Regions from separate parts of the Streptomyces sp. NBC_01288 genome, predicted to be linked through region 4. Evidence: riboswitches for the same ligand, from Rfam matches in the RefSeq annotation. Region 4 holds a riboswitch; each other region holds the start of a gene.

Region 1 (7,414 bases), 2.8 Mb from region 4:
GAACGCGGTCCCGGCCCTGGCCCGCGAGGGCTACGACTGGGGCGTCGTAAGCCCCCGGGAAGTCGCCGCGACAGCAACCTGGCCCGGCACCTGGCACATGGCCCGACAGCACTGGCGCTACGGGGCGGGCGAGCTACGCCGGTCCATCTCCAAGACCGCGTTCACGGCAGCCGTGCAACGCCTCCTCCCGGCGGTGACCCCGGACGACCTGGTCCCATCGGCGGCGGGCGTACGGGCGCAGGCGGTCCTGCGGGACGGCACCCTCGTAGACGACTTCCTGATCAAGGAGGGACCGCGGGCGGTACACGTCCTCAACGCCCCAAGCCCGGCGGCCACCGCCTCCCTACCCATCGGCAGAGAGGTAGCCCGCAGGGCCCTAGCTGCACTGCACCGGGAACTACAGCACCGCTAAGGGGCGCGGAACTGCGCGACCAGCCACAGCAGACCCGCGCTCGCCAGACAACAGAAGCCACGCAGACGCAAAGGCGCACGCCCAGTAAAATCAACCCATTGTGTCTGACTCCCCCAACACCCCCGCCGAGCCCGCGCAGCGAATCCGGCCCAAGGGCGAACCCCGTTTCCCCGACGGGCCGACGCCCGACCCCGCCGGCTCCCACTTCGAACGCCGCATCCGAAGCTTCCAACCCCGCAGAAGCCGGGTGACAGCCGGCCAGGCAGACTCCCTGGAACGCCTGTGGCCCAAGTGGGGCCTGGACATCGACGGCCAACGAACCCTCGATCTCCCCGAGCTGTTCGGGAACGACAACCCCGTCGTCCTGGAGATCGGCTTCGGCATGGGTGAGGCCACCGCCCAGATGGCCGCCGACGCCCCCGCGACGAACATCCTCGCCGCCGACGTGCACACCCCGGGCCAGGGCAACCTCCTCCGCCTCGCCGACCACCACGGCCTGTCCAACATCCGCGTCGCCAACGGGGACGCGATCATCCTGCTCCGCGAGATGCTCGTCCCGGACGCGCTCGACGGCCTGCGCGTGTACTTCCCGGACCCCTGGCCCAAGAAGCGGCACCACAAGCGGCGCCTGATCCAGCCGGAGTTCCTCACCCTCGCCGCGACCCGCCTCAAGCCAGGGGCGACCGTGCACTGCGCGACGGACTGGGAGCCGTACGCGGAGCAGATGCTCGAAGTGCTCGACGCGCACCCGGACTTCGAGAACAGCCAACCTGAGGGCGGTTTTGCGCCCCGTCCGGAGTTCCGGCCGCTGACCCGTTTCGAGGGCCAGGGACTGGACAAGGGACATGTCGTGAACGATCTGCTCTTCCGTCGCGTACCCCACGACGACCAGCACTGACGACCAGCGCCGACGCCAGGCTCCCTCGCGGGCCGTGCCCTTACCTCGTTAGGGTCGATGCCGTGGCCACGTTTCCGCCGTACCCCCCGCACCCCGGCCACCCCGCCGGTGGTGTGGCCGGGCACGGGCCGCGGGTGCGCTGGTGGCAGCGGAAGTGGGTCCGTTACGGCGCGTTGATCGCCCTGCTGACGCTCTCCGGGCTCGTCATCCTCGCGCTGGTCCGCCAACAGACCGGCACGGAAGGGTTCTTGGTCGGGCTCGGGCTCGCCGTACTACCCGTCCCCCTCCTCCTCGCCGCCTTCCGCTGGCTGGACCGCGTCGACCCCGGCCCCTGGCGCAACCTGCTCTTCTCCTTCGCGTGGGGCGCCTGCGCCGCGGCCCTCATAGCCATCGTCGCCAACAGCTTCGCGACGAGATGGATAGCGACCACGACCGCCGATCCGACCAGCGCGGACACCCTCGGCGCGACCGTCATAGCCCCGATCGTCGAGGAGTCGGCGAAGGCGGCGGCCGTACTCCTCGTCTTCCTGTTCCGCAGACGGGACTTCACCGGGATCGTCGACGGGGTGGTGATAGCCGGGGTCACCGCCACCGGCTTCGCGTTCACCGAGAACATCCTCTACCTCGGCACCGCCTTCGGCACCGACCAGCTCACCGGCGACCGCGGCTTCACCTCCGTCACCGCGGCGACCTTCTTCGTGCGCATCGTCATGTCCCCCTTCGCGCACCCCCTGTTCACCGTCCTCACCGGCATCGGCTTCGGCATCGCCGCCCTCTCCCCCGACCGGCAGCACGTCCGCCGCGTCCTGCTGCCGCTGACCGGCCTGCTCCTCGCGATGGGCATGCACGCGATCTGGAACGGCTCCTCCACCTTCGGCCAGTACGGCTTCTTCGAGGTCTACGGCGTCTTCATGGTCCCCATGTTCGGCCTGCTGACCTGGCTGGCGGTCTGGACCCGGCAGCGCGAACTGCGCACCGTGCGCGAGGAGTTGCCCGCCTACGTCTACGCGGGCTGGCTGATCCCGGCCGAACCGTTCGTGCTCGGCTCGATGAAGGCACGGCGCTTGGCCCGCGAGTACGCCCGCCACCACCTCGGCAGGCAGGCGGCTCGCTCGGTCGCCCGGTACGAGGCCCACGCGACCTCTCTGGCGTTCCTGCGGCACCGGGCCGCGCGGGGTCGCGCCGGCGCCGATTTCGTCGTACGGGAAAGGGAGCTGCTGCACGAGCTGTGGCTGCGCCGGGAGGTGGCGCGGCCCGCGCTGGACTACGCGGCGCGCCGGACGGCGCCACCGGTACCGGTGGTGGTGCCGCCGTGGCCGCCGGTGTACGGGTCGTACGGGTCTCCCCTGTACAACCCGTACCGGTCATAGTTCCGAGGACATTTACGCCGACGCCTGCGTGAGGCGGGTGATCTCCGCCTCCGTCAGCTCCAGTTCGGCCACGCCCAGCAGTGCGGGGAGCTGCTCCACCGACCGGGCCGACGCGATCGGGGCCGCGACCGTGGGCTGGGCCGCGAGCCAGGCGAGGGCCACCGTGGCGACCGGGGCGTCGTGGGCCTGGGCGACCTCGTCGAGGGCGGTGAGGACGTTCAGGCCGCGCTCCGATTCGAGGTACTGGGCCGCGCGCCCGGCCCGCGGGCTGTCGACCGTCGTACCGGGGCGGTACTTGCCGGTGAGGAAGCCGGCGGCCAGCGCGAAGTACGGGACCGCGGCCAGGCCCTCCCGCGCGGCGAGCTCGCTCAGCTCACCCTCGTAGGTGTCGCGCGAGACCAGGTTGTAGTGCGGCTGGAGGGCGACATAGCGGGCGAGGCCCTCGCGGTCGGAGAGGTCGAGGGAGGCCCGGAGCCGCGCCGGGGTGATGTTGGACGCGGCGATGTGCCGCACCTTTCCCGCCTTCACCAGCTCGTCGAGCGCGCCGATGATCTCCTCGACCGGCACCTCGACCTGGTCGAAGTGGGTGTAGTAGAGGTCGATGTGGTCGGTGTCGAGGCGGCGCAGGGAGGCGTCCGCGGCGGCCTTGATGTTGGCGGCGCTCAGGCCCGGGAAGTCGGGGTGCTGGCTGACCTTGGTGGCGATGACGACGTCGGAGCGGTTGCCGCGGGCCTTGACCCACTTGCCGATGATGGTCTCGGACTCGCCGCCCTGGTTGCCCGGCGCGAACGCCGAGTACGAGTCGGCGGTGTCGACGAAGTTGCCGCCCGCGGCCGCGTAGGCGTCGAGCACGGCGAAGGAGGTCGCCTCGTCGGCGGTCCAGCCGAAGACGTTGCCGCCGAGGGAGAGCGGGAAGACCTCAAGGTCGGACCGGCCCAGCTTGCGAAGAGAAGTCATGACCCACTTCAACAGCCGGACCGGAACCGGATATTCCAGCCCTTTAGAGCCCTTAGAGCCCTTAGGGGTTGAGGCCCTTGCTGCGCAGCCAGGGCGCCGGGTCGCTCGCGGTGGCGGCGCCGTTGATGTGCACCTCCAGGTGGAGGTGCGGCCCGGTCACGTTGCCGGTCGCGCCCACGCGGCCGATGACCTCACCGGTGGAGACCTTCTGCCCGACGCTCACGTTGATCGAGGACTGGTGGCAGAACCACAGCTCGGTGCCGTCGTCGAGGGTGAGGATCGTGCGGTACCCGTACGACCCGGCCCAGCCCGCCTCGGTGACCGTGCCGCTGTGGATGGCCTTGATCAGCGTGCCGGTGGGAGCGGCGAAGTCGAGACCCGTGTGGTACCCGGAGGACCACATCGAGCCGGCCTGTCCGAAGGTGCCGGTGATCGTGTACGAGCCGACCGGCAGCGTGTACTGCTTGGCCAGCGCGGCGAGCTTCGCGGCCTCGGCCTTCTTCTTGGCGGCGGCCTCCGCGGCCTTCTTCGCGTCGGCGGCCTTCTTCGCGGCGTCCTTCTCGGCCTTGGCGGCGGCGTCGTCGACCTGCTTGGCGACGGCGGCCTCGACGGCGGCCTTCGACTTGCCGTCGACCTGCACCTGCTGCGACTCGGCCTGCGCCATGATCCGGTTGCGCAGCAGCTCGCCCGCGTCCGAGGCACCCTTGGCGGTCTCGGTGGTGGTCACGCCGACGCTGCTGAGCGCGGTCGCGGAACCCTTGGGGGTACTGCTGGACGAGTCGTCCAACAGATGACCCACGGAGGGCAGGTCGGGTATGGAGATCGATACCGGCGGCTTGCCGGTGTTGGCGCTGGCCATGCCGCCCGCGCTGACGGCGGCTATGACACCGACGCCCAGGACGGTGGAGCTGCGGGCGAATCCTCCGCCACCACGCTGCTTGGCGACACGGTGCTTGCCGCGGTTGGGAGCAACGGTCTCCGCGCTGGGATTCCACTCCTCCCAGGGGCCCTCGTCGGGGCGGTAACCGCCGTAGACGACAGGGGCTTCTGGGGCAGCCTGGTTGGACGCCACGTGGGCGTGCTCCTTTCCTTCCTTCTCGCCTACCGGGTTAGCTGACGGGTTCGGAGCAGGAAGGTCTCCTACGCGCGTAAACCGGCCGCGTTTCCACGGCAGTTGACGAGCGATTCACCCCAAGGTGGTGGTTCCCCGGTTCCCTTTCAGGATTCGGCGCGTGCGCACGGAGCCATCTCTAGTGACGGCTGGGACGACCGCGCTGCGTTATCGAACGTTAATAGACACGGGCGCCCGTTTCCAAGCTGTTCGGCTTGATCATTAACCTTTCCTTGCTGGACGAAGGGCCCACCACCGGCGAAAAACGGGCGAGTTGGCCAAGTCTCAGAATTCCCACAGGTATTGACGGCATGTCAGTTGTTATGCGGAGGGCTCCCACCCGGTCACCCGCCGTGACAACGGTCATGGATGCCGTACGGCGATCATCGCCATGTCGTCCGTCATCCAGCCCCCGGAGTACCGGCGCACCTCCTTGGCGAGGATGCCGAGCAACGCCTCGGGGGTGCGGAAGGTCCGGCCGGCCAGCCGCGCCCCGGGGTCGTAGAAGACACCGCGGGAGTCGCGCGCCTCGGACAGCCCGTCGGTGTGCACGAGGAGGGTGGCCCCGCCCGGGAACGCGAACTCTTCAGCACGGTCGGGCCAGACCCCCAACTCCCCCATTCCCAGGGGCAGTGCGGGCTCCTGGACCTGCAACGTACGGACGGTGCCGTCCTCGTGCAGGAGCAGCGGCGGCGGATGGCCGCGGTCGACGATCCGTACGACGCCGTCGCCGTGCGGGAGTTCGGCGAGGACGGCCGTGGTGAACCCCTCGAACGCGTCGAGCCCGTCGCGCCGGGTGCCCTCGCGCGCCAGCGCCCGCTCCAGCCGCTGCGCGACCGCCTCCAGGGTCGCCTCCTGCTCGGCGGCCTCCCGGAACGCCCCGATGACCACGGCGACGGCGGCGACCGCGCCCATGCCCTTGCCGCGCACGTCGCCGACGACCAGCCGTACGCCGTGCGGGGTGTCCTGCACCGCGTACAGGTCGCCGCCGATGAACGCGCCCTCCTGCGCCGCCTCGTACCGTGCCGCGATCGCGAACCCGCCGATGCGATCGGCCGGTTCGGGCAGGACGGCGCGCTGGGCGGCCTCGGCGATCTCGCGCGCGGAGGCGAGCTGTTCGCTGCTGCGGCGGACCAGGAGGTTGATCAGGACGGCGAGGACGGCGACCGTCGCCACGGTGACCACCTCGGTGACCGCGTCGGTGTCGAGGACGATGCCGAGCCTGATGTGGATCACCAGCACGACGGCTACGGCCGCCAGACCGGTGAGGACGGTGCCGCGCCGGGAGTAGAGCGGGGCGGCGACCAGCGGGGCGGCGGTGAAGAGCGGGGCCGCCGTGAATTCGGACGGGGTGAAGTAGTCGTAGAGCGCGGCGGCGATCAGCAGCAGGACGGGGAGGCGGCGGACGACGGCGCGGGCGTACGAGATCCGCCGGCCCTCGCCCTCGGGGCGGGGGGACGGACTGTCGCCGAGGCCCGGGTCGGGCGTGGGATCGCCGGGGAGGCGCCCGCCGGCTCGCACGTACGGACCCTCCTCCTCCACACGTCCAGTTTTTCCCGGTGGGGGGAGTGCGGCGAGCGGGGTGGGCCGACAGGGGGAGAAACACCAAGGGCCGGAACCCATTTCTGGATTCCGGCCCTTGGCCGTAGTAGCGGGGACAGGATTTGAACCTGCGACCTCTGGGTTATGAGCCCAGCGAGCTACCGAGCTGCTCCACCCCGCGCCGTTGTGATTGCAACTATACGCCATCCGCGGGGTCCGATGTCACACAGGTTTCAGTCGGCGGTGTTCCCGGCGTGCGTGAGGGTCTCCCAGGAGACGAAGAGGTCGTCGCTGCCGGCCGGGCGGGTGGACTCGGCGAGCTTGTGCGCGGCGGGCACCTTCACGCCGAGCCGGCCCTCCAGGTGGTTGACGGCGACCTCCAGGTCGGGCCCCATGTTCCGGTCGACCTTGCCGCCGCACAGCCAGGCGGGCGCGGGCTCGCCGAGCTGGTAGCGGGCGTGGAATTCGAGGGCCGCCTTGAGCCGGTCCTTGACCCCGTCGTAGAGGTCGACGCCCTGGTGCCAGGCGGTCTCGGCGATGTGCGCGGTCGCGGCCAGCGAGTACCCGACGTGCTTGAAGTTGCGGCAGGTCTCCTGGGCGAGGCCGTCCTTGAAGGTCGTCTGCTTGAACCAGTATGTCGTCAGCTTCTGCGGCGTGGTGAGCTTCGAGCCCACCGGGGTGAGCGGCACCCTGCCGTCCTTGGCGAGGTAGAAGTAGGCGGGCACGCGGTCGCGGAAGCGCTTGACGGCGGCGTCGAACGCCTTGTGGTCGTCGAGGAAGACGGCGATGCCGATCGCCGCGTCCGTCATCGCGAGGTCCCAGTTGCCGTTGTAGTCCGGCAGGTCCTTGGTGACTTCCGGCTCGTAGGCGGTACGCAGCATCGTCCCGAACCGCTTGACCCGGTCCGCCGGCCATCCGGCGCCGGGCGCGTACCGCACGATCTCCGCCGCCCGCGCCCAGGTCGAACCGGCCCACGCGGTCTGGAGCCCGGCGTCGTCGGAGGTGTGCTCCTTCATCTTCGCCGACCAGTCGTCCATGATCTCCCGCGCCTTGAGCGCGTGATGCTGCTTGCCGGTGATGCTGAACAGCAACGCCTGCGTGTACGCCGCGATCGCGTCCTCGCG
Region 2 (7,414 bases), 3.4 Mb from region 4:
CTCGGCGATGTCCTCCTCCAGGTCGTCTTCCACGCCCGCATCGCCGAGGAGGACCCCGACACCCCCTTCTCCATCGACGACGTGGCCGCCGGCATCATCACCAAGCTGATCCACCGTCACCCCCATGTCTTCGGCGACGAGACGGCGTCAACTCCCGAGGAGGTGAAGGCCCATTGGCTCCGCACCAAGGCCGAGGAGAAGCGCCGCACCTCCATCACCGAGGGCATCCCCATGGGCCAGCCCGGCCTCGCCCTCGCGTCGAAGCTGGCATCGCGTGTGCGCACGGCGGGACTTGAGGTGCCGTTGCCTACGGGGGATGCCGGTATCGGGTACGAGTTGCTGGCGCTGGCTGTGCGGGCGGAGGCGGCGGGGGTGGATCCGGAGGCTGCCTTGCGGGCGGCGGGGCGGGCTTATCGGGATGCGATCAGAGGCGTCGAAGGCTGAGTCAACGGCCCTGTGAATCAGTACCTTTGACGGCGAGGAGCTGAGGATCGCGCGGGGGAGGTGGCGGGTGTGACAGAGGAAAAGGAGCGGTTGGCGACAGCGGGGGCCCGTGTGCTCATTGAGGGGGCGGCCTCAACCGCCTTGTGGGAGCCGATCCATGACAGCTTCGCGGCGTGGTTCCGGCGCCATGCGTTGACCGAGACGGAACTCCACCTCAGCCGACTCGAAAGGCTCGGCCGACGATTCCGGGTACTGAACTCTCTGAATCCGATCCAGGAGAGGCGACGATGGCGCTTCAGGCTCCTCGACGTGCTCATGAGGGCGTCCAGTTCAGCAGCGGCCGCTACCGAACTCGCCGCGCTCATCGATGAGTTCGCGTCGGCCCTCGCGGCCCGCCCGCGCGAGGAACGACTCGAGTTCCGAGACCACCTCGACTTTCGCGGCAGCACCTTCAAAGGGACGGTGGCCGCCGTCCAGCACAACCACTACGGCGCCATTCCCTCCCCGGCGGCCTGGCGCCCGGTCGGGCAAGTCGGGCCCGTGGAGTTCGGAGTGGGTCCGACGCGGCGGGTGCTCGGTCTGCCTGACGTCCCGCCGTACGTGCGGCGGGACTGTGACGACGACCTTCGTATTCATCTCGCCCACAACGGCCTGGTGCTGATCCTCGGCGAGCTGTACGCGGGCAAGTCATACACGGCGTGGCACGGAGTGCAGTCGTTGAAGAGGCACATCCTCTACGCTCCGTATCCGGGCGACGACCTGCGCGCCGTGCTGAGCGTGTTGGACGGGAATCCCGGCGACTACGTCATCTGGCTGGACGAGTTGACCGACCACCTGGGAAGCGGCGGTCTCGATCTGAAGCTCCTGGGACGGTTCACCTCCCTCGGAGCCGTCATGCTCGGCACGATCAACCCCGAGGAGTACTACCGGCGCCGTTCCGGGACGGCGCCGGGCGAGCGGGTCATCGCCGCGGCCCGCACGGTGGAACTGGCGCGAGAGTGGAGCGACGCCGAACTGGAGCGGCTTGCGGGGCTCGACGACCCGCGCGCGTACCCGGCGTACATGTGGAGCGGTCGGGAGGGCGCCGCCTCGTACTTCGCGATCGGGCATCTGCTGTTCGACGAGTGGCGGCGCGTGGGGACCCAAGTGAGTCACCCGCGCGGGCAGTTGCTGGTACGTGCTGCGGTCGACCTCGCTCGGTGCGGGGTCAGGGGAGCGGTGCCGGTGGAATTGCTGAGAAGGGTCCACGAACACTATGGGGCAGAGGAACGCGAGTCCTTCGAGGACGCTCTCGCCTGGGCGACGAAACCCCTGTTCGGAGCGTCGGGGCTCCTGGTACGGGGGGATGAGGCGCAGACCTGGCGGGTGTACGGGGCTCTCGTCGCGGAAGCCACGAGAGCGGACGGCAACCTGGAACCGGTGCCGGACGAGGTGTGGTGGACGCTGCTGGACGAGTCCGGGCCAGACTCTGTCGTCGACCGCGATGCCATCCTTGACGGGGCCCGTACCGCGTTCCTCTCCCGGCTAAACGGGGAGGACACGGCCTTGATGATCGCCTTCGCCGGCCGCGTCGGACCCGATGAGCGCTGTGCCCTGCTCAGCCGGGCGGCGGACGTGGGCGACTGGAGGGGTGCCGAGGCACTCGCAGCGTTCCTCATGACACGCGGCGACACCACGCAGGCCATGCCGTATCTGGAGCAGGCGGCTGCGGCCGGTGGTTCCTGGGCCGCAACCACACTGGGCAAGCTCCTCCGCGACCAAGCCGAAGCATGGCTGCGCAGAGCCGCCGAAGCCGGTGACCCCGTGGCCGCCCATGAACTCGGCGACACGCTGGTCGGCACCGGTCGCGAGGACGAGGCACTTCTTTGGTACCGCAGGGCTGCGGCCGCCGGCCGCCTCGAGGTCGCCGTAAGTCTCGGTGCTCTTCTGAGCAGTTGGCGGGCCCCGGAGGCGGACGTCTGGTTGTGTTATGCCGCCGCACGGGGTGATGCGCGCGGCGCAGGTGAACTGGGCGTCCATCTCTCGTGGGAGCCAGAGGCCGACGAAGTCAAGCTGGTCCCCTACTACCAGTCAGCCGCACATGCTGGAGATGCGAGCGCGGCATTCAACCTCGGCCAGTGGATGGCCAGGCAGGATCGGTTCGACGAGGCGATGGAGTTATATCGCCAAGCCCTCCAAGGGGGCGTCTCCGAGGCGGAGACGGCCATCGGGGTGCTGCTGGACCTGCAGGGCAGGATGGCCGAAGCCGCGGACTGGTATCAGAGGGTTGAAGTCGCGGACACGTATCGATGGGCTGGCACCGCGAACCCCATCGGCCTCCCCGAAGTCCTCCCGGCACCGCCCCGCCCTCCGGACGGCACCACCCCCACCCCAGATACCGTCAACGAGTGACCAACCAGCCCAGCCACCCCACCCCGCCGAACCCCGCGACCCCCACTCCGGACCAGGCCCCCGACCTCTTCACCTGGGAATTCGCCACCAACCCCTACCCCACCTACGCCTGGCTCCGCGAGCACGCCCCCGTGCACAAGACCCGGCTCCCCAGCGGAGTGGAGGCCTGGTTGGTCACCCGTTACGTCGATGCCAAGCACGCCCTCGCCGACCCCCGGCTCTCCAAGAACCCCGCGCACCATGACGAACCGGCGCACGCGAAGGGCAAGACGGGTATCCCGGGTGAACGCAAGGCCGAGTTGATGACGCATCTGCTCAACATCGACCCCCCGGACCACACCCGCCTCCGACGACTGGTCAGCAAGGCGTTCACACCCCGGCGGGTGGCCGAATTCGCGCCCCGGGTGCAGGAGTTGACGAACGATCTGATCGACCGGTTCGCAGCCGACGGCTCCGCCGACCTCATCCACGACTTCGCCTTCCCGCTCCCCATCTACGCCATCTGCGACCTCCTCGGCGTCCCCCGCGAGGACCAGGACGACTTCCGTGACTGGGCGGGCATGATGATCCGGCACGGAGGCGGGCCGCGCGGCGGAGTCGCCCGGTCCGTCAAGAAGATGCGCGCCTATCTCGCCGACCTCATCCACCGCAAACGCGAAGCCCTCTCCGACGCCCCCACCCCGCACCCCGGCGTGAACCTGTCCGGCGCCCCAGCCCCACACCCCGGCGTGAACCTGTCCGGCACCCCCGCCCCGTACCCCGGCGAGAACCCCACCGGCACCCCCACCCCGACCCCCACTCCCACCGAAGACCTCCTCTCCGGCCTGATCCGCGCCTCCGACCACGGCGAGCACCTCACCGAGAACGAGGCCGCGGCGATGGCCTTCATCCTGCTGTTCGCCGGCTTCGAGACGACTGTCAACCTCATCGGCAACGGCATGTACGCCCTCCTCACCCACCCCGAGCAGCGCGCCCGCCTGGAGAAGTCCCTGGCCGCGGGGGAGAGCGGCCTCCTCGAAACCGGCGTGGAGGAACTCCTGCGCTACGACGGCCCCGTGGAGCTCGCCACCTGGCGCTTCGCCACCCGTCCGCTCACCCTCGGCGGGCAGGACATCGCGGCCGGCGACCCCGTGCTGGTCGTACTGGCCGCCGCGGACCGGGACCCGGAACGGTTCGCCGATCCCGACGTCCTCGATCTCGGGCGCCGTGACAATCAACACCTCGGCTACGGCCACGGCATCCACTACTGCCTCGGCGCCCCGCTAGCCCGGCTGGAGGGCCAGACCGCGCTGGCCACGCTCCTCACCCGCCTCCCCGACCTGCAACTCGCCGGAGATCCGGCCGACTTGCGCTGGCGCGGCGGCCTCATCATGCGCGGACTGCGCACACTCCCCGTGGAGTTCACCCCGGAACGCCGTTGAACAGGTGGTCCGGAGCGCCGCTGAACCGGCAATCCAGCCCCCTAAACCCGAAAGTGACAGTTCTTCAACTCTGTGATCTTCACGTGATCTCCGTGGCATTAACTTGTGACAAGTGATCGACTGTGGGTACGTTCACGTACCAGCGCGGCGCCCCGCACCACCCCACGCAGCACCCCCGCACCACCCGCCGCGCGGTCCCCCCGCTGTCACGCGAAAGGCCTCCGCATGCTCTCCGGGAACGGTCGTCACCGTCGCCCCCGTCAGGCTCCGGCTCTCCTCGTCGCGGCCGGGGTGACCGGCTCCGCCATCGCCATCCCCCTTCTCGCCGCGGCCTCCGCGAACGCCGCCGACGGCACCACCTGGGACAAGGTGGCCAACTGCGAGAGCGGCGGCTCCTGGAGCGAGAACGACGGCAACGGCTACTACGGCGGCCTGCAGATGACCCAGGACGAATGGGAGAAGTACGGCGGCCTCGCCTACGCCCCGAGCGCCGACCTGGCCAGCCGCTCCCAGCAGATAGCCGTCGCCGAGAAGATCCTCGCCGACAAGGGCACCTCCGCGTGGACCACCTGCGCGCTGCTCTCCGGTCTCACCACCACCTCGGGTTCGACGGACGTCGACACCGGCCTCGCGAGTGACTCCCCGTCGGCCACTCCGACCGGCTCCTCCGACTCCGGTTCCGACGCCGACTCCGGTTCGTCGGACTCGTCCGCTTCCTCCGGGTTGTCCGACTCCGGCACCACGGACTCGACTTCGTCCGACGCGTCCGGCGGCGACTCGTCGAGCGACAGCCCCTCGCCCACCGCGACGGACAACTCCGCCAAGTCCGACAAGTCAACCACTCCTTCGACCGGCAACGACTCGGTCGCCGCCTCCCCGAAAATCGACGAATCGGACAACTCGGGCCAGGCGGTGGGCAAATGGAGCCTCGTCGACACCGGCGCGCTCAGCGATTCCGACGACCAGCAGGGTGACCAGCAGAGTGCCGGTAAGCATCGCGGTGCCAGCGCCGAGGAGAGCGTGTCGCCGCAGACCTACACCGTCCGCGCCGGCGACTCCCTCGCGTCCATCGCCGACTCCCTTGGTTACGACGGCGGATGGCGTGCGCTCTACGCCGAGAACAAAAAGGTGATAGGCGCCGATCCGACCCAGATCGCCGCCGGTCAGACCTTGGACGTCGGTACGGAAGTGGACGAAAAGTAGCAAGAGAGCAGCGGGAGTTCACGTCATGCTTCGAGCTGAATGTCCGGTTTGATCAAAGTGTGGGATGAGTCTCAGAAGCCCTGATCGTCTTTGAAATTCCGCCGATTCCGTGTCTACGGTCAAGGCCGCTCGTCACCACGAGCCCCGGCTGCCGCACACGCCGAGTCCTGCCAGCGGCCTCCGGGAACATTCGTCGCGTCAAGCGCCGTAGGCAGGAGCGGGGGACCCAAGGTAAGCGCCGGGCCCGGGAGTTGAGAGACGACCGGAACCGGCTTGGGGTTAAGTCGTGCCGCGTACGAGACGTACGAGCACGGCCGGGCAACTCACACGGCCCGAACCCGACAGCTCACCTCGCAGGCGTCGGTGAGGGGATTGGGATTTTCCATGCTGTTTTCCAGCAAGGGCAAGCACCGCCGTCCGTCTAAGGCCACCCGCGTCGCCACGCTCGCCGGCGTCACCGGTGTCGCGATCGCCGCCCCGCTGATGGCCACCGGCAGCGCCTCCGCCGCCACCGCGTCCGAGTGGGACACGGTCGCCAGCTGCGAGTCCGGCGGCAACTGGTCCATCAACACCGGTAACGGCTACTACGGCGGCCTGCAGTTCTCCGCCTCGACGTGGGCCGCGTACGGCGGCACCGCCTACGCCTCCACCGCGAACCAGGCCTCCAAGTCCCAGCAGATAGCCGTCGCCGAGAAGGTTCTCGCCGCCCAGGGCAAGGGTGCCTGGCCCACCTGCGGCACCGGCCTCTCCGGCGCCTCGTACTCCGGCGGCAGCTCCAGCTCGTCGAGCAGCTCGAACAGCTCCAGCTCCTCCAAGAGCACCACCGAGCGCTCCACGAGCGACACCACCGCCTCCCGCTCCGCCGAGCGCCCGGCCGCCAAGAAGACCGTCACCACCCCGACCGGCAAGAAGGTCAAGAAGGGTGACGGCGAGTACAAGGTCGTCAAGGGCGACACCCTCAGCTCCATCGCCGAGAAGCACAAGGTGAAGGGCGGCTGGCAGCAGCTGTTCAAGCTGAACAAGGACATCATCGACGACGCCGACTTCATCTTCCCGGGCCAGCAGCTCCACCTGAAGTGACAGCCCGAAACGACATATCGGTCTCGTAGCTGAACCACAGCGCCCTCACATCCGTGGTCCCCATCATGGAGACCTCGTGAGGGTCACCCCCGTCCCCCACGGGCTCCCCGCTCCGGTGCGTGTTCCCCCGTACGCACCGGAGCGGGGCTTTTTTGCGCGCTCTTCAGCGAAGCGCTTTGTTCCGTTCGGAAACAATTTACTCTCGGTTCTGTCCATCAGGCGGCCGACCGGATGGCCAATCGCCCCGAGCCGGTTAGGCTCGTCTCGCAGAGCCGCTGCGGTGTTGCCGTAGCCGCGTCAGACCCCAAGAAGGAGATGCTCGTGCCGTCCATCGACGTCGTCGTAGCCCGGGAAATCCTGGACTCCCGAGGCAACCCCACGGTCGAGGTCGAGGTCGGCCTCGACGACGGCAGCACGGGTCGTGCCGCCGTTCCGTCCGGCGCCTCCACGGGTGCCTTCGAGGCCATCGAGCTGCGTGACGGTGACCCCAACCGCTACGGCGGCAAGGGTGTCGAGAAGGCCGTTCTCGCCGTCATCGAGCAGATCGGCCCGGAGCTCGTCGGCTACGACGCCACCGAGCAGCGACTGATCGACCAGGCGATGTTCGACCTGGACGCCACCGACAACAAGGGCTCGCTCGGCGCCAACGCCATCCTCGGCGTCTCCCTCGCCGTCGCGCACGCCGCGTCCGAGGCCAGCGACCTCCCCCTCTTCCGCTACCTCGGCGGCCCGAACGCGCACCTGCTGCCCGTTCCGATGATGAACATCCTGAACGGCGGCTCGCACGCCGACTCGAACGTGGACATCCAGGAGTTCATGATCGCCCCGATCGGCGCGGAGTCCTTCTCCGAGGCGCTGCGCTGGGGCGCCGAGGT
Region 3 (7,414 bases), 1.3 Mb from region 4:
GAGCACGGGCACGCCACGGGTGTCGAAGCCGGTCGTCACCATGACGGTGCCGACGGCGGCGGTGAGGTCGGCGACCGCGCGTTCGAAGCGCTCGGCGACCTCGTCGGGGTCGGTGCCCGGACGGATGATGTCGTTGCCGCCCGCGGCCAGGGAGACCAGGTCGGGCCGGATCTCCTTGGCCCGGGTGAGCTGGTCCTCCACGATCTGGTCGAGCAGTTTCCCGCGCACGGCCAGATTGGTGTACTCGAAGTCGCCCTCGGGCCGCCGGTCCGCGAGCAGTACCGCGAACCGGTCGGCCCAGCCGACCATCGCCCCGTCGGGCCCTGGATCGCCGACGCCCTCGGTGAAGCTGTCCCCCACCGCCACGTACGACCCGATCACTGCTCTGTTGTCACTCTTCGAATCGTTAGCCACGGCAACCATAATTCACCCTGAGGTGTGACCTACGCGATCGTATTTTGGGGTTGACGGGCGGTGAGATAAGCCACTCGTAAAGGGTTGTCCAAAGTCGGAATAACCCTCCGATCAGGGGCGTTGACCCCGGAACTGCTCTGCTCCTGGCTCCGGCGTCAGCCGACGGTGACGCCGTGCGAGCGGAGGTAGGCGACCGGGTCCACGTCCGAGCCGTAGTACGGCGTGGTCCGGATCTCGAAGTGCAGGTGCGGGCCGGTCACGTTGCCGGTCGCGCCGGAGAGACCTATCTGCTGGCCCTCGGTCACGGTCTGGCCGGCCGAGACCGACAGCTGCGACATGTGGGCGTACTGCGAGTACTCGCCGTCCGCGTGCCGGATGACGACCTCGTTGCCGTAGGCGCCGTCGTAGGCCGCCGAGACGACCGTGCCCGCGGCGACCGCCTTGACGGTGGTGCCGGTCGGGACGACGAAGTCGACGCCGGTGTGATAGCCGCTGGACCACATGCTGCCCGCGACGTGATAGCCGGTGCCGATGGTGCCGCCGGTCACGGGGAGGGTGTAGCCGGTGGAGGTGCTGGTGCTCGTGCTGTCGTCGCTCTGCGCGGCCGAGCTGCTCTTCTCCGAGGAAGAGGAGGACGACGAGGACGAGGACGAAGAAGACGTGGTACCGGACGACTTGGACGACGTACCGGTGTCCGTGCCGCTCGTCGCGGCCTTCTTGCCGAGGGTCAGCTTCAGGCCCGGGTGGATCAGCGACGGGTCGCCGCCGATGGCCTCGCGGTTGTCCTGGTAGAGCTTCTTCCAGCCGCCGGTGACGTCCTGCTCCTCGGCGATCTTCGCGAGCCAGTCGCCCGACCGCACCGAATACGTCTTGACGCCCGAGGACTTCGAGACGGTCTTCGCGGCCGCCTTCTCCGTAACCGTCTTCTCGGTCGCCGGAACGGACTGAACCGCCTTTTCCGGAGCGGAAGTCGTGGTCGCGGCATGGGCGCCGGTGGCTCCCATGAGCGGAAGGGCGAGTGCGGCGCCGCCGGTTCCGGCTACGGCCATCGAGCGGGTGAGTCGCTGGGACTTCGGGCGGCGGTGCTTACCCTTCGCGGGCATGACGAATTCCTCTCCGGCGCCTGCGAGGTGAGCTGTCGGGTGCGGGCTGGAGATGCCCGGCCGCGCACTGGTCGCGGCTAAACCCCAAGCCCGTTCCGGAGACCGGAACAGGCGTCTTACCTGTGGGTCCCCCGCTCCTGCCGCATACGGGTGGGTGTGTGCGGAGTCCGGTCGGCGGCAGGATTGGGCGTCCGTCCGGATTGGTGGCGAACGTAAGCGAGGAAGACGCAAAGGGACAAGCAGGAGGTTCCACGGATTTGCGTTTCTTGTGTTTCCCTGCGGGAATTCACCGTCACCCTCCGTGAATTCCCACCGGACTCAACCCCTCAATCCCCCTGTAAAAGCACGTCAATTACGTGAACATGACGAACGACGCACGGTCACGAATATGACGCTGCTCACGTACACAACTCTCAGGTTCCTTTATTCCAGAGCGAGTTGGAACGAAGGCTGCAATTGGGACAGAGGGATCAGATGCGACGCAGGCGGATAACCGTCGCATCAAGGTCACCGCGCAGCCCGGTCCGCAGCCCGTGGTGCAACAGGACGGCCCCTCGGTGGACTTCGCCCGTTTCGAGGCATTCGTACGACGCTGTCGGGTCGAGCCCGCGCAGCCGGAGCGCCGGCAGGGGCTCGCCGTAGTGCTGCGCCTGGAGCAGGGCGAGGACGACGGTCTCGTCGCCGTCGACGTACTGCACGGCGCTGAGTCCGCCGCTCGGCGGGCGCAGCCGGTGGAGGTCGCCGTGCTGCACGAGCGGCCGGATCTCCTTGTAGAGGTCGACCCACTGGCGGGCCTCGGCGAGTTCCTCCTCGGTCCACTCCGAGAGGTCGCCGCCCACCCCGAGCACCCCTGCCATGGCGCTCACGAACCGGAAACGCAGGCTGCTGACCCGGCCGTTGAGCTGGATGTTCGGGCTGTCGGTGACCCAGGCGGCCATCACGCGCGCGGGGTGGATCTGGCTGAAGCCGTGCTGGATGGCGAGCCGGTCGAGCGGGTCGGTGTTGTCCGAGGTCCACACCTGGTCCGTACGGCTCATGACGCCGAGGTCGATCCGGCCGCCGCCGCCCGAGCAGGACTCGAAGGCCACGCCCGGGTGGGCCGCCCGCAACCGGTCGAACAGGGAGTACAGGGCGCGCACATGGTCGACCCAGAGGCGCTGCGGATAGGTGTCACCGGGCCATCCGGCATCAGTGAAGCAGCGGTTGAAGTCCCACTTCACGTAGTCGATCGGGGCGCTGGAGAGCAGCCCGTCGAGCCGCTCCCAGAGGTACTCCTGGACGTCCTCGCGGGCCAGGTTGAGGACGAGCTGATTGCGGAACTCCGTCCGCTTTCGCCCCTCTTGGTACTGCACCCAGTCGGGGTGCGCGCGGTACAGGTCGCTGTCCGGGTTGACCATCTCGGGCTCGACCCAGATGCCGAACTGCATGCCGTGCGCGTGGACGCGGTCGGCGAGCGGCTTGAGGCCGGCGGGGAAGCGGTCCGGGTTGGGGGTCCAGTCGCCGAGCCCGGCACGGTCGCTGGTGCGGGCGCCGAACCAACCGTCGTCGACCACGAACAGCTCGACCCCGAGCGCCGCCGCGCGCTGCGCGAGCGTCTCCTGCTGCTCCTCGGAGATGTCGAACTGGGTGGCCTCCCAGGAGTTGTAGAGCACCGGCCGGTCCTGGTCCGCGTCCGGGATGACGTACGTCCGCTGGTAGTCGTGCCAGGTGCGGCTGGCGCCGCCGAAGCCCGCGTCGCTCCACAGCCCGGCGAAGACGGGGGTCGTGAAGGACTCCCCCGGCGCCAGGAGCAGCAGTCCGGAGTCGTCGTACCCGGCGCCGCCGCCGATCTGCACGCGCGCGTCCGGGAGTTGGGCCACGGCGATCCGCCAGGACCCCGACCAGCCGAGGGCGCAGCCGTAGACCTCGCCGCGCTCCTCGGTCGCGTCGGTGTCGAGCGCGACCCAGGGCAGGTGCTGGTGCCCGGTGTGGCCGCGCCGGCTGCCGATGACCTTCTCACCGTAGGTGAGGTCGGACCGCACCAACCGGGACTCGGCGGCCCACCGCCCGTGCAGCTGCGACAGCCGCCACCCCTCCCGCTCGGGCAGCGTCCACACGGCGGAGTCGGCGCGCAGCAGCTCCTGTGCCTCGTCCCCGTCGTTGTCGAGACTCGTCCAGCGCTCCACGACGTCGCCGCGCGTCCGGTAGTGCAGCGTGATCGCGAGGCCGGTGTCCCGGAAGCGGAGCCGCAGTTCGTCGCCCTCGGTGTCGTACCGCTCGAAGGTCCATTCCGTGCCCCGGCGCTCGGGCGTGCGCACGGACAGGGCGGGGCGTGCGAAGCGGGGGCCGCCCTCTACGGGGTACTCCTCGCGGCCGTCGAGCGGGGACTCGAAGGAGGAGCCGGCGGGCAGCGGGCGCGCGGCGAGCTCCTCGGCGTCGGCGAGTGCGATCGCGGGGCCCCAGTGCAGGTGGAGCAGTTCGTCGTCCTCGGTGAGATGGACGGCGTAGCTGCTCGTGGGGCCCGTGAGCACCCACGTACGGCCGTTCTCGGCGATCTCCAGCATCAAGCCCCTCACAGATTCGAACAAGTCCACTCAAGCAGCAACATCATCAATGGCCCGGGGCCTGCGAGGCAACGTCTGTGGACAACTCATGGCCTGTGGAATCGATGTCGTATCGTCGGAAGCGTGCCCGCCGGTGAGCCGCGTCGTCGGGCCGAGTGGGAGGAGTCCTCGTGACGCAGCAGATTCCGTCGACCGAGCCGGAGTTGTCCGGAGTGCGCAATTTCCGGGACGTGGGCGGACTTCCGACGGTGGACGGACGGCGGGTGCGGCACGGGGTGCTGTTCCGCAGCGGTCACCTCGCGCACGCGACCGAGGAGGACTCCGCGTTCCTCGACTCGCTGGGCCTGCACACGATCTTCGACTTCCGCAACGCGTCGGACCAGAAACTGGAGGGCCCCGACGTCGAGCTGCCCGGCGTGCGCAATGTGAATCTGCCGCTGTCGGACCCGGCGGACGGTTCCGAGTTCTGGAAGATGGTCCGCGACGGCGAGATAGACCAACTGCGCGGGATCCTCGGCGGCGACAAGGGCGCGAACCGGATGATCGCCTCGTACCGCACGATCGTCACGGAGCGCACCGCTGAGCACTCCCAGGTGCTGCACGGGCTCGCGGAGGACAGTGTTCCCGCGCTGATGCACTGCGCGGCGGGCAAGGACCGCGCGGGCCTCTCGATAGCCGTGACGCTGCTCGCCCTGGGCGTGGAGCGCGAGGCGATCGTGACCGACTACCTGGAGTCGAACGCGAAGCACCGCCGCTACAAGGTGCGCCGCAGCGGCTCCTCCGCCTCGGCCTACTCCCCCGAGGTGATGGAGCTCCTCAGCCCCCTCTTCGACGCCCGCGCCGAGTATCTGACGGCCGCATTCGAGACCGTCGAGGAGACCTGGGGCAGTGTGGACGCCTATCTGGAGCAGGGGCTCGGGATCACCCCGGAGATCCGGGAGCGGCTGCGCGAGCGACTCCTGGACTGAACTCGCGGCCGCGATGGGCTACTTGGCGCCCACGGAGAACAGCAGGTAGATGAAGGCCGCGAAGACGTGTCCGACGGCGATGTAGATGATGAGCCGCACCCACAGGGCGCGGGGGAACTTGTCCTCGATGTTGTTGCCGCTCATGGCGTCTCTCCGGTGATCGGGCCCAGGCACAGGGTGGCCGTGGGGCTCTGGAGCAGGGTGTGGACGAACAGGACCTCGACGCCGTCCTCGTCGGCGGCGGCGAGGCGGTGCGGGGTGAGCGAGTCGAAATGCGCGCTGTCGCCCGGGGCGAGGAGGTGCGCGGTGTCGCCCAGGCGCAGGCGCAGCCGTCCCTTGAGGACGTACAGCCACTCCTCGCCGGGGTGCACGCGCACGATGTCGCCCTGGGAGCCGTGCGGGATGCGCACGCGCAGCGACTGCATCCCGCGGCCGGGGGCGCCTGCCTGCCAGTAGGTCCAGCCGCCGGCCCGGGTCGGTTCCATGTGGGCGGCGCGGACCACGGCGTCCCGGTCGGTGACCGTCTCGCCGAGCAGATCCGAGACTGTCGTACCGTAGATGCGGGCCAGCGCGAGCAGCATCGGCAGCGAGGGCTGGCGCTGCCCGGTCTCCAGACGGGAGAGATGGGCGGGCGAGAGTCCGGCCGAGCGGGCGGCGACCTCCAGGGTGAGGGAGGCGCGGCGGCGCAGGGCGCGGAGTTGCGGTGCGACGGTGGCCGGCAGGTCTTCGACAGGCCCGGCCGACGGTTCCGGCTCGGTCTCGGGAGAACTCATGCTCTCCATTCAGCCGCAGGCTTGCCCCCGAGGCAAATCTCTTGCCTCAGAGGCAAAAACCCGTGGCGCCCGGCAAGCCCCCCTACCGGTTGGCCACCGCCTGCTTCACGAGCGTCTTGCTGAAGTCCCACATCAGCCCGCCACCGCTGTGCGCGTCGTCCATCACGGCGGTGAACGCGTCCACGAACCGGTCCACCTCACGCTCGCCGATGATCAGCGGCGGGATGAGCTTGATGACCTCCAGATGGTCGCCGGAGACCTGGGTGAGGATCCGGTGCCGCTGGAGCAGCGGTACGACCACCATCTGCGCGAACAAGCCCTTGCGCGCGGCCTGAAGCATGGTCCAACGACCGCGCAGCTTCAGCGACTTGGGCCTGCCGAACTCGATGCCGATCATCAGACCCCGGCCGCGCACATCGGCGAGCAGCTCGTACTTGTCGACCAGCGCGGCGAGCCGGGTCCTCAACTGGTCCCCGGTGGCACGGGCGTTGGCGACGATCTGCTCGTTCTCCATCACCGACAGCACCGCGAGCCCCGCCGCCATGGCCTGCGCGTTGGACCCGAAGCTCGCCGAGTGGACCAGCACGCGGTCCATGGACGAGTAGACCTTCTTGAAGATCCAGTCCTTGCCGAGGGTCGCGCCGACCGGCACATACCCGCCGGACAACGCCTTGGCCACGCACACCAAGTCCGGTTCTACGCCTTCCTCGTGCTGGTAGGCGTAGAAGTCACCGGTCCGGCCGAGACCGGTCTGCACTTCATCGGCGATGAGCAACGCCTTGTGCTGGTGCAGGAGTTCCTGCGCGGCGCGCAGATAGCCGGGCGGGGCCTCGTGGACGCCCTTGCCCTGGATCGGTTCGACGACGAGGGCGGCGACGTCGCCCTTCTTCAACTCCCGTGCCAGGGCGTCGAGATCGCCGAGCGGTACGGCCGTGTCCGGCAGCAGCGGGGCGAAGCCGTCCCGGAATCCGTCCTCGCCGTTGACGGAGAGCGAGCCGGTGGTCAGGCCGTGGAAGGCGTGGTCGCAGTACAGGACACGCGGTTTCCCGGTGGCGTACCGGGCGAACTTGAGCGCGGTCTCGACCGCCTCCGTACCGCTGTTGCCGAAGAACACTCGGTCCAAGTGCGGGCTGTGGGTGAGGAGTTGCTCGGCGAGGAGGCCGGGCAGCGGCTGACAGTCGAAGCGGGTGAGGTCGGCGAGCTGGGCGTCGAGGACGTCGTGCACCGCCTTGCGGACGACGGGGTGGTGGCGGCCCAGGCCCATCACCCCGAATCCGGCGAGCATGTCGAGGTAGTCGTTGCCGTCGACGTCCCAGAAGTAGGCGCCCTCGCCCCGCTCGTAGACCTTGTCGAAGCCGATGGTGTGCAGCATGCGCGGGAGCTGGTGGTTCAGGTACTTGGCGTGCAGCTCGTAGCGCTCGGCTCCGCGCTCGGCCAAGAGCGCGGTGAGGTCGAACTCCTTGGTCATTCGGGTTTCTCCTTGGCTGTGCCGGCGTTCGCGTCCTTGACCGCCAGGCTTGCGCTGATCCGTCCGGCGACCTCGACGGGTGTGAGGCCGATGTCGGCGAGCACCTCCCCGCGTTTGGCGTGCGCGAGGAACTGCTCCGGGATGC
Region 4 (7,414 bases):
CCGAGCGTGAGGCCCTGTCCGCGCGCGAGCAGCCCGCCGATCAGTCCGGCGGCGCCCTTCTCGTCTATGTCCTCGAACTCGGGCACCCGGCCCGGGTCAGTGGCCTCGCGCCGCCACTGCGCGTACTTCACGGCTTCGGCGAGGGCGCGGACGGCGCGCTCGGCGGCGGGGAAGGCGGGGATGAGGCCGCCGCCTTCGGGGGCGGGCATCGCGGGGACGGCCTGCTCCGGTTCTACGGCGCTCTGTCGGGGTGGTCCTTGCGCAGGGCGGGACCGGTCGGCGCCCCCCTCGGTACCGGGCGCCTTGGAAGCGACCTGTGGTGCCGTGCTCATCGCGGCGGACAGCGCCTCAGCCAACCCCCCGAGTTCCACGTGCACCACCAGCACCGGCTTCCCGGGAGCCGCCGCGGCGGCGGACCGCAGTGCCTCCGCCAGCGCCGCGTCCTCGGCCGGCCCCTCCCCCACCGCGGGTATCGCCGTCACCACGACCGCGTCGCACGCCTCGTCGGCCAACGCCTCCGACAGTGCCCGATGGAAGTCTGCCGCCGTCGCCGCCGTGGTCAGATCCAGCGGGGCGAGCGGCCGCAACCCCTCGGAGAGGCACGCGTCGTAGGTCAGCAGCCCGAGCGACTCGGAGTTCCCGACGATCGCCACGCGTGGCCCGCCGGGCAGCGGCTGGCGCGCCAGGAGCAGCCCTGTGTCGACCAGTTCGGTGATCGTCTCGACGCGGATCACCCCGGCCTGGCGCAGCAGCGCGGACACGGTCGCGTGCGGCAGTCGCGTCGCACGGACCGCGTGTCCTTGGGGGGCGGATCCGGCGCCCTGGACGACGACCAGCGGTTTGGCCGCCGCGGTGCGCCGGGCAAGGCGGGTGAACTTGCGGGGGTTGCCGATGGACTCCAGGTACATGAGGGCGACGTCGGTGTCGGGATCGTCGTACCAGTACTGAAGGACGTCGTTGCCGGACACGTCCGCGCGGTTGCCGGACGACACGAACGTGGAGACTCCGGTGACTCCGGTGACCCCGCCGCCGCGCCGGTGCAGGCGGGACAGCAGGGCGATGCCGATGGCACCGGACTGGGCGAACAGCCCGATGCGTCCGGGGCGCGGCATCTCGGGGGCGAGGGACGCGTTCAGCCGTACGTCGGCTGCGGTGTTGATGACCCCGAAGGCGTTCGGCCCGATGATGCGCATGCCGTACGTGCGCGCGTGGCGCACGAGTTCACGCTGGCGCTCGCGTCCCTCGGGGCCGCTCTCGGCGTACCCGGCGGTGACCACGACGAGCCCCTGCACCCCGTGTTCGCCGCACTCGGTGACGACTTCGGGGACGTGCTCGACCGGAACGGCGACGACAGCCAGGTCCACGGGGCCTTCGATGTCGCGCACCGAGCGGTACGCCGGCACCCCGTCGAGGTCCTTCCGCTCCTCGGGGAACGCCTTGTTCACGGCGTACAGGCCACCGGTGAACCCGGCGTCCCTGATGTTGTCGAGAACGCTGCGGCCCACCCCTCCGGGGGTACGGCCCACACCGACGACGGCGACCGAGCCGGGCACCAACAGCCGCCGTACGGACCGCGCTTCGGCGCGCTGCTCCCGCGCGCGCTGCACGGCGAGGGACCTGTCGGTGGGTTCGAGGTCAAACTCCAGGCGTACGACGCCGTCCTCGAAGCTGCGCTTCTGGGTGTAGCCCGCGTCTGTGAACACCTTGATCATCTTGTTGTTGGCGGGCAGCACCTCGGCGGCGAAGCGCCGGATGCCGCGCTCCCGGGCGACGGCCGCGATGTGCTCCAGGAGGGCGGAGGCGACGCCCCTCCCCTGGTGCGCGTCCTGCACCAGGAAGGCGACCTCGGCCTCGTCTGCCGGGGCGGTGGCGGCACGCCCGTCGGCACTAATGCGGTCATAGCGTACGGTGGCGATGAACTCGCCGCCGACGGTGGCCGCGAGTCCCACCCGGTCCACAAAGTCGTGGTGCGTGAAGCGGTGGACATCCTTGGCGGACAGGCGCGGATACGGCGCGAAGAAGCGGTAGTACTTCGACTCGTCGGAGACCTGCTCGTAGAAGCTGACCAGGCGATCGGCGTCGTCGACGGTGATGGGCCTGACGCGCGCGGTACCCCCGTCGCGCAGCACCACGTCGGCTTCCCAGTGGGCGGGGTACTCGTGCCGGTCCGACGAGGTCTGCTGCATGGGGCCCAGCGTACGGCTCGCGTCTGACAACGGCGCGAGGCAGTCTGTGGGTGAAAAGCAGCGAGGAGAAGTCGGGCCGAGGCCGCGGTCCGACGACTCGCTCCGGACGGTCCACGGGACCGGTCCGGGCTCGCTTCGCGTGTGGGAAACTGGTCTAGACAACCCTGAGACTCTGAAGGGCAGCATCACATGGCTGAGCGCCGCGTCAACGTCGGCTGGGCGGAGGGCCTTCACGCCCGCCCCGCCTCCATCTTCGTCCGGGCCACCACGGCCTCGGGTATCCCCGTGACGATCGCCAAGGCCGACGGCAACCCCGTCAACGCGGCCTCCATGCTCGCGGTTCTGGGCCTGGGCGCCCAGGGCGGCGAGGAGATCGTCCTCGCGTCGGACGCCGAGGGCGCGGACGCGGCCCTCGACCGACTGGCGAAGCTGGTCGCGGAAGGTCTTGAGGAACTCCCCGAGACCGTCTGAACATCCCGCAATTGCTAGGTGCGGTGCTTTTCGTCCAAAAACGATGTACCGCAACCTCGAAGGGCTCGTCCGAATTACCGGGCGAGCCCTTCGCAATTCCACTTGCGGGCAGCATAAATAATCCCCCGCGAATTAGCCTCTCTTTGTATACGGCGCCCGTGTTAATGCCGCAGACCCGACATGTTTACGGGAGGTTGCGAAGTCCTCACACGTTCCGTGCCGTTCGCGCCGTTCGCCCCGCCGGGAAAGCGCAGCCGGTGCGCGGTGCCCGCGCGCTCGGTGTGCAGGGCGGTGATCGCCCGGGCGCGCTCGCCGTCGCCGCGGGCCACGGCGTCCACGATGGCCCCGTGCTCGGCCCAGGACTCGACGGGGTTGGCCGGGGCGTCCACCGCGTACATCCAGGCGATCTTGTGGCGCAGCTGGGTCAGCATCGAGGTCAGCGCGGGGCTCCCGGAGGCCTGTGCCAGCGTCTCGTGGAACCAACTGCCCAGGGAGCGCAGATCCTCGCTGTTGCCCCGCCTGGCGCGCTCCTGACCCAGCCTGACGAGGCCGCGCAGCACCTTGAGGTGGGCCTCGGTGCGGCGCTGGGCGGCCCGTGAGGCGCCGAGCGGCTCCAGCAGCATCCGCATCTCCAGCAGGTCGGCGGCCTCCTGCTCGGTCGGTTCCGCGACGCACGCGCCCGCGTGCCGCCGGGTCACCACGAACCCCTCGGCCTCCAGCGTGCGCAGGGCCTCCCGGACGGGGACGCGCGAGACCCCGTACCGGCGCGCGAGGAGTTCCTCCGTGAGCCGGCTGCCGCGCTCGTAGACACCGGCGACGATGTCGTCCCGGATCGCCGTGCATACCGAGTGCGCCGGAATACGCATGTCCGACCTCCGCCTTAATCCCCGTGAAACGTCGACGATTGACGTGTGTTCCGTGACTCTATTGCAATGAGCGGGAATTTCCGATGGCGGACCGGAATCCATGGATATTTTTTGGACAGGAGGGCTCCGGAAACACCGAAAGCCCCGGCCGGGCGGGCCAGGGCTTCGGGAAGTGCGGCGGTGCGTCGTCAGACGTTCACACCGTGCTTGCGGAGGTAGGCGACGGGGTCGACGTCGGAGCCGTACTCGGCGGTCGTGCGGGCCTCGAAGTGGAGGTGCGGTCCGGTGACGTTGCCGGTCGCCCCGGAGAGGCCGATCTGCTCGCCCGGGGTGACCGTCTGGCCGACGGAGACACCGATGGACGACAGGTGGCCGTACATGGTGTACATGCCGTCGGCCATCTTGATCACCACTTGATTGCCGTACGAGCCGCCCCAGCCGGCCTCGACGACGGTGCCGGAGCCGACCGCGTGCACGGAGGTGCCGGTCGAGGCGTGGAAGTCGATGCCGGTGTGGGCACCGGAGGACCAGAGGGAACCGCCGGTCTTGTAGCCGGTGGAGACATACGAGCCGGTGACCGGTGCGACGAAGGTGTTGAGCTTCTTGCGCTCGGCGGCGCGGGCGGCGCGTACCTCGGCCGCGCGCTCCGCCTTGGCCAGTGCGGCGGCCTTGGCTCGGGCCTCTTCCTTGGCGGCCTGCTCGGCCGCGGCCTGCTGCTGGGCGGCGGCCTGGGCGTCGATCTTCTCGGCGACGGCGTCGCCCATGGCGATGACGGGGGTGAGGCCGGTCTGCTCCACGGCGGGCTCCGCTGCGAACGCGGGGGCGCTCGCGAGGGTGCCGACGACGCCGGTGGTGGTGAGGGCCGCGACACTCGCGACGCGAACGGTGGTGCGGTGGGTCCGGCTCGGGCGACGGTGCTTCCCGGTGGCGCGGGTGAACGCCATGAAGTGGGTGGTCCTTTCCTTCCTTCTCGCCTACCGGGTTAGCTGACGGGTTCGGAGCAGGAAGGTCTCCTACGGACCCCCTCGCTCCGCGCGCGGGCGTCCGATTCACCCCAGGGACGTGGGTCCCCGGCTCCCCTGGCTCGCGCCGTACGGGGACTCGGCGATGACTGTCCGGTGCCGCGAGTGCGGCGCGGTGCCTGACGGACAGCCGGACCGACGCTAAGCGGGGCCACTTTCAATCCCCAAACGGATCACGGGTTTTGTTGCACATGCCACAGCGCAGACAGGCAACCTCTCCCCCAATTCGGACAATAGGGGGCCCTGGTGACTCTTCAGTCACCAGGGCCCCCACGCGCGCGTGCCGCTGTTCGGCTCGCTACGGGTCGTCTACTCGGCCGGGACGACGGTCACTTCGCCGATACCGAGAGCCTCCACGGGCTCCTTGATCTGCTCCGCGTCGCCGACCAGGATCGTCACCAGACGGTCCACCGGGAAGGCGTTCACGACCGCCGCGGTGGCCTCCACGGTGCCGGTCGCGGCGAGCTGCTGGTACAGCGTCGCCTGGTAGTCGTCGGGCAGGTGCTGCTCGACCTGGTCGGCCAGCGTGCTCGCGACGGCCGCGGCGGTCTCGTACTTGAGCGGCGCCACCCCGACGAGGTTCTGTACGGCGATGTCCCGCTCGGCGTCGGTGAGTCCGCCCTCGGCCAATTTGCGGAGCACCGTCCACAGGTCGTCCAGCGCCGGACCGGTGTTCGGGGTGTCGACGGAGCCGCTGATGGCGAGCATCGATGCGCCCGTGCCGTCGGGTGCCGAACGCAGCACCTGGCCGAACGCCCGCACACCGTAGGTGTAGCCCTTCTCCTCCCGCAGGACGCGGTCCAGGCGGGAGGTGAGGGTGCCGCCGAGGCAGTACGTGCCGAGCACCTGCGCGGGCCACACGCGGTCGTGCCGGTCGGCGCCGACGCGGCCGATGAGCAGCTGCGTCTGGACGGCGCCGGGACGGTGCACGATCACGACGCGCCCGGTGTCGTCGGCGGTCACCGGCGGCACGGGACGCGGCTGCGCGGCGGAACCCGTCCACGAACCCAGAGTGTCGGCCAGGAGCGCGTCCAGGTCGATGCCGGTGAGGTCGCCGACGACCACGGCGGTGGCCGTCGCGGGGCGGACGTGCCGGTCGTAGAAGGCGCGTACGGCCCCGGAGTCGATCTTCTGGACGGTCTCCTCGGTGCCCTGGCGCGGACGCGACATGCGCGAGGTCGCCGGGAACAGCTCCTTGGAGAGCTCCTTGGCCGCGCGGCGGGACGGGTTGGCCGTCTCGTGCGGAATCTCGTCGAGGCGGTTGCGGACCAGCCGCTCGACCTCGCTGTCCGCGAACGCGGGCGCCCTGAGCGCGTCGGAGAGCAGGCCGAGTCCCTTGGCCAGGCGCGACGCCGGGACCTCCAGGCTCAGGCGCAGCCCGGGGTGGTCGGCGTGCGCGTCGAGGGTGGCGCCGGAGCGCTCCAGCTCGGCGGCGAACTCCTCGGCGGAGTGCTTGTCGGTGCCCTCGGAGAAGGCCCGCGCGGTGATCGTGGCGACACCGTCCAGGCCCGCCGGTTCGGCGTCCAGGGGCGCGTCCAGGAGCACCTCGACGGCGACGACCTGCTGGCCGGGGCGGTGGCAGCGCAGCACGGTCAGGCCGTTGCCGAGCGTCCCGCGCTCCGGGGCCGGGAAGGCCCACGGCCTGGCTTCGCCGGCCTGGGGCTGCGGGTGGAATTCCATCGTGGCGAGCTCGGTCACTTGGCCGCCTCCTCGTTCTCGTCGCCGGCCTCTGCTTCGTCATCCTCGTCCGCGATCGGCTCGTAGACGAGCACCGCGCGGTTGTCGGGGCGCAGACGGGCCTTGGCGACCTCCTGCACCTCCTCCGCCGTCACGTCCAGGACACGCTGCACGGCGGTCAGGGCGAGCTGCGGGTCGCCGAACAGGACGGCGTACCGGCACAGTTCGTCGGCGCGGCCCGCGACCGTGCCGAGCCGGTCCAGCCACTCGCGCTCCAACTGGGCCTGGGCGCGCTCCATTTCCTCAGCGGTGGGGCCCTCCTCGGCGAACCGGGCGAGCTCCTCGTCGATGGCGGCCTCGATGACCGGCACCTCGACGTCCCCGGACGTCTTGACGTCCAGCCACCCCAGGGAGGGCGCCCCGGCCAGCCGCAGCAGACCGAAGCCGGCCGCGACGGCCGTACGGTCGCGCCGTACAAGGCGGTTGTAGAGGAGCGAGGACTCGCCGCCGCCCAGGATGGTGAGGGCGAGGTCGGCCGCGTCGGACGCGCGCGTGCCGTCGTTCGGCAGGCGGTAGGCGCACATCAGGGCGCGGGCCGGGACCTCCTCCTCGACGACCTCGCGCAGTTGACCGCCGATCACCTCGGGCAGCGTGCCGTCGCGGGGCTCGGGCTTGCCGTCGTGCGACGCGATGGACCCGAAGTACTTCTCGATCCAGGCGAGCGTCTGCTCGGGGTCGATGTCGCCGACCACGGACAGGACCGCGTTGTTGGGCGCGTAGTAGGTGCGGAAGAACGCGCGCGCGTCCTCCAGGGTGGCCGCGTCCAGGTCCGCCATCGAGCCGATGGGCGTGTGGTGGTAGGGGTGACCCTCCGGGTAGGCGAGGGCGGTCAGCTTCTCGAACGCTGTCCCGTAGGGCACGTTGTCGTAGCGCTGGCGGCGCTCGTTCTTGACGACGTCCCGCTGGTTCTCCATGGACTCCTCGTCCAGGGCGGCCAGCAGGGAACCCATGCGGTCCGCCTCCAGCCAGAGCGCGAGCTCCAACTGGTGGGTGGGCATGGTCTCGAAGTAGTTCGTGCGCTCGAAGCTGGTGGTGCCGTTGAGCGAACCGCCCGCGCCCTGCACCAGTTCGAAGTGTCCGTTGCCCTTCACCTGTCCGGAGCCCTGGAACATCAGGTGCTCGAAGAGGTGAG

What was found. Region 4 has a riboswitch for cyclic di-AMP ahead of OG194_RS11660 (M23 family metallopeptidase). Riboswitches for the same ligand answer to the same signal wherever they lie in the genome.
Region 1: linked by a shared signal. The riboswitch ahead of OG194_RS24675 (M23 family metallopeptidase) and the one ahead of OG194_RS11660 (M23 family metallopeptidase) in region 4 are both predicted to bind cyclic di-AMP.
Region 2: linked by a shared signal. The riboswitch ahead of OG194_RS27625 (transglycosylase family protein) and the one ahead of OG194_RS11660 (M23 family metallopeptidase) in region 4 are both predicted to bind cyclic di-AMP.
Region 3: linked by a shared signal. The riboswitch ahead of OG194_RS06195 (M23 family metallopeptidase) and the one ahead of OG194_RS11660 (M23 family metallopeptidase) in region 4 are both predicted to bind cyclic di-AMP.

Annotation. Positions count from the first base shown of each region.
Region 1 covers NZ_CP108427.1:5,493,121-5,500,534, reverse strand. Annotated here, with positions in the region: gene lhgO (L-2-hydroxyglutarate oxidase) at 1-412, shown strand, start outside; gene trmB (tRNA (guanosine(46)-N7)-methyltransferase TrmB) at 513-1,310, shown strand; gene OG194_RS24685 (PrsW family intramembrane metalloprotease) at 1,373-2,680, shown strand; gene OG194_RS24680 (aldo/keto reductase) at 2,693-3,637, opposite strand; gene OG194_RS24675 (M23 family metallopeptidase) at 3,699-4,709, opposite strand; cyclic di-AMP (ydaO/yuaA leader) riboswitch at 4,721-4,878, opposite strand; gene OG194_RS24670 (PP2C family protein-serine/threonine phosphatase) at 5,112-6,269, opposite strand; tRNA gene OG194_RS24665 (tRNA-Met) at 6,398-6,471, opposite strand; gene OG194_RS24660 (alginate lyase family protein) at 6,524-7,414, opposite strand, start outside.
Region 2 covers NZ_CP108427.1:6,113,658-6,121,071, forward strand. Annotated here, with positions in the region: gene OG194_RS27605 (nucleoside triphosphate pyrophosphohydrolase) at 1-444, shown strand, start outside; gene OG194_RS27610 (tetratricopeptide repeat protein) at 514-2,835, shown strand; gene OG194_RS27615 (cytochrome P450 family protein) at 2,832-4,256, shown strand; gene OG194_RS27620 (LysM peptidoglycan-binding domain-containing protein) at 4,482-5,459, shown strand; cyclic di-AMP (ydaO/yuaA leader) riboswitch at 5,653-5,834, shown strand; gene OG194_RS27625 (transglycosylase family protein) at 5,844-6,539, shown strand; gene eno (phosphopyruvate hydratase) at 6,855-7,414, shown strand, end outside.
Region 3 covers NZ_CP108427.1:1,389,271-1,396,684, forward strand. Annotated here, with positions in the region: gene OG194_RS06190 (SGNH/GDSL hydrolase family protein) at 1-381, opposite strand, end outside; gene OG194_RS06195 (M23 family metallopeptidase) at 570-1,517, opposite strand; cyclic di-AMP (ydaO/yuaA leader) riboswitch at 1,522-1,684, opposite strand; gene OG194_RS06200 (alpha-galactosidase) at 1,988-4,060, opposite strand; gene OG194_RS06205 (tyrosine-protein phosphatase) at 4,231-5,028, shown strand; gene OG194_RS06210 (DUF6126 family protein) at 5,047-5,172, opposite strand; gene OG194_RS06215 (helix-turn-helix domain-containing protein) at 5,169-5,801, opposite strand; gene OG194_RS06220 (aspartate aminotransferase family protein) at 5,884-7,269, opposite strand; gene dxs (1-deoxy-D-xylulose-5-phosphate synthase) at 7,266-7,414, opposite strand, start outside.
Region 4 covers NZ_CP108427.1:2,719,794-2,727,207, forward strand. Annotated here, with positions in the region: gene OG194_RS11645 (bifunctional acetate--CoA ligase family protein/GNAT family N-acetyltransferase) at 1-2,186, opposite strand, end outside; gene OG194_RS11650 (HPr family phosphocarrier protein) at 2,376-2,657, shown strand; gene OG194_RS11655 (GntR family transcriptional regulator) at 2,819-3,523, opposite strand; gene OG194_RS11660 (M23 family metallopeptidase) at 3,712-4,467, opposite strand; cyclic di-AMP (ydaO/yuaA leader) riboswitch at 4,481-4,640, opposite strand; gene OG194_RS11665 (M16 family metallopeptidase) at 4,855-6,243, opposite strand; gene OG194_RS11670 (M16 family metallopeptidase) at 6,240-7,414, opposite strand, start outside.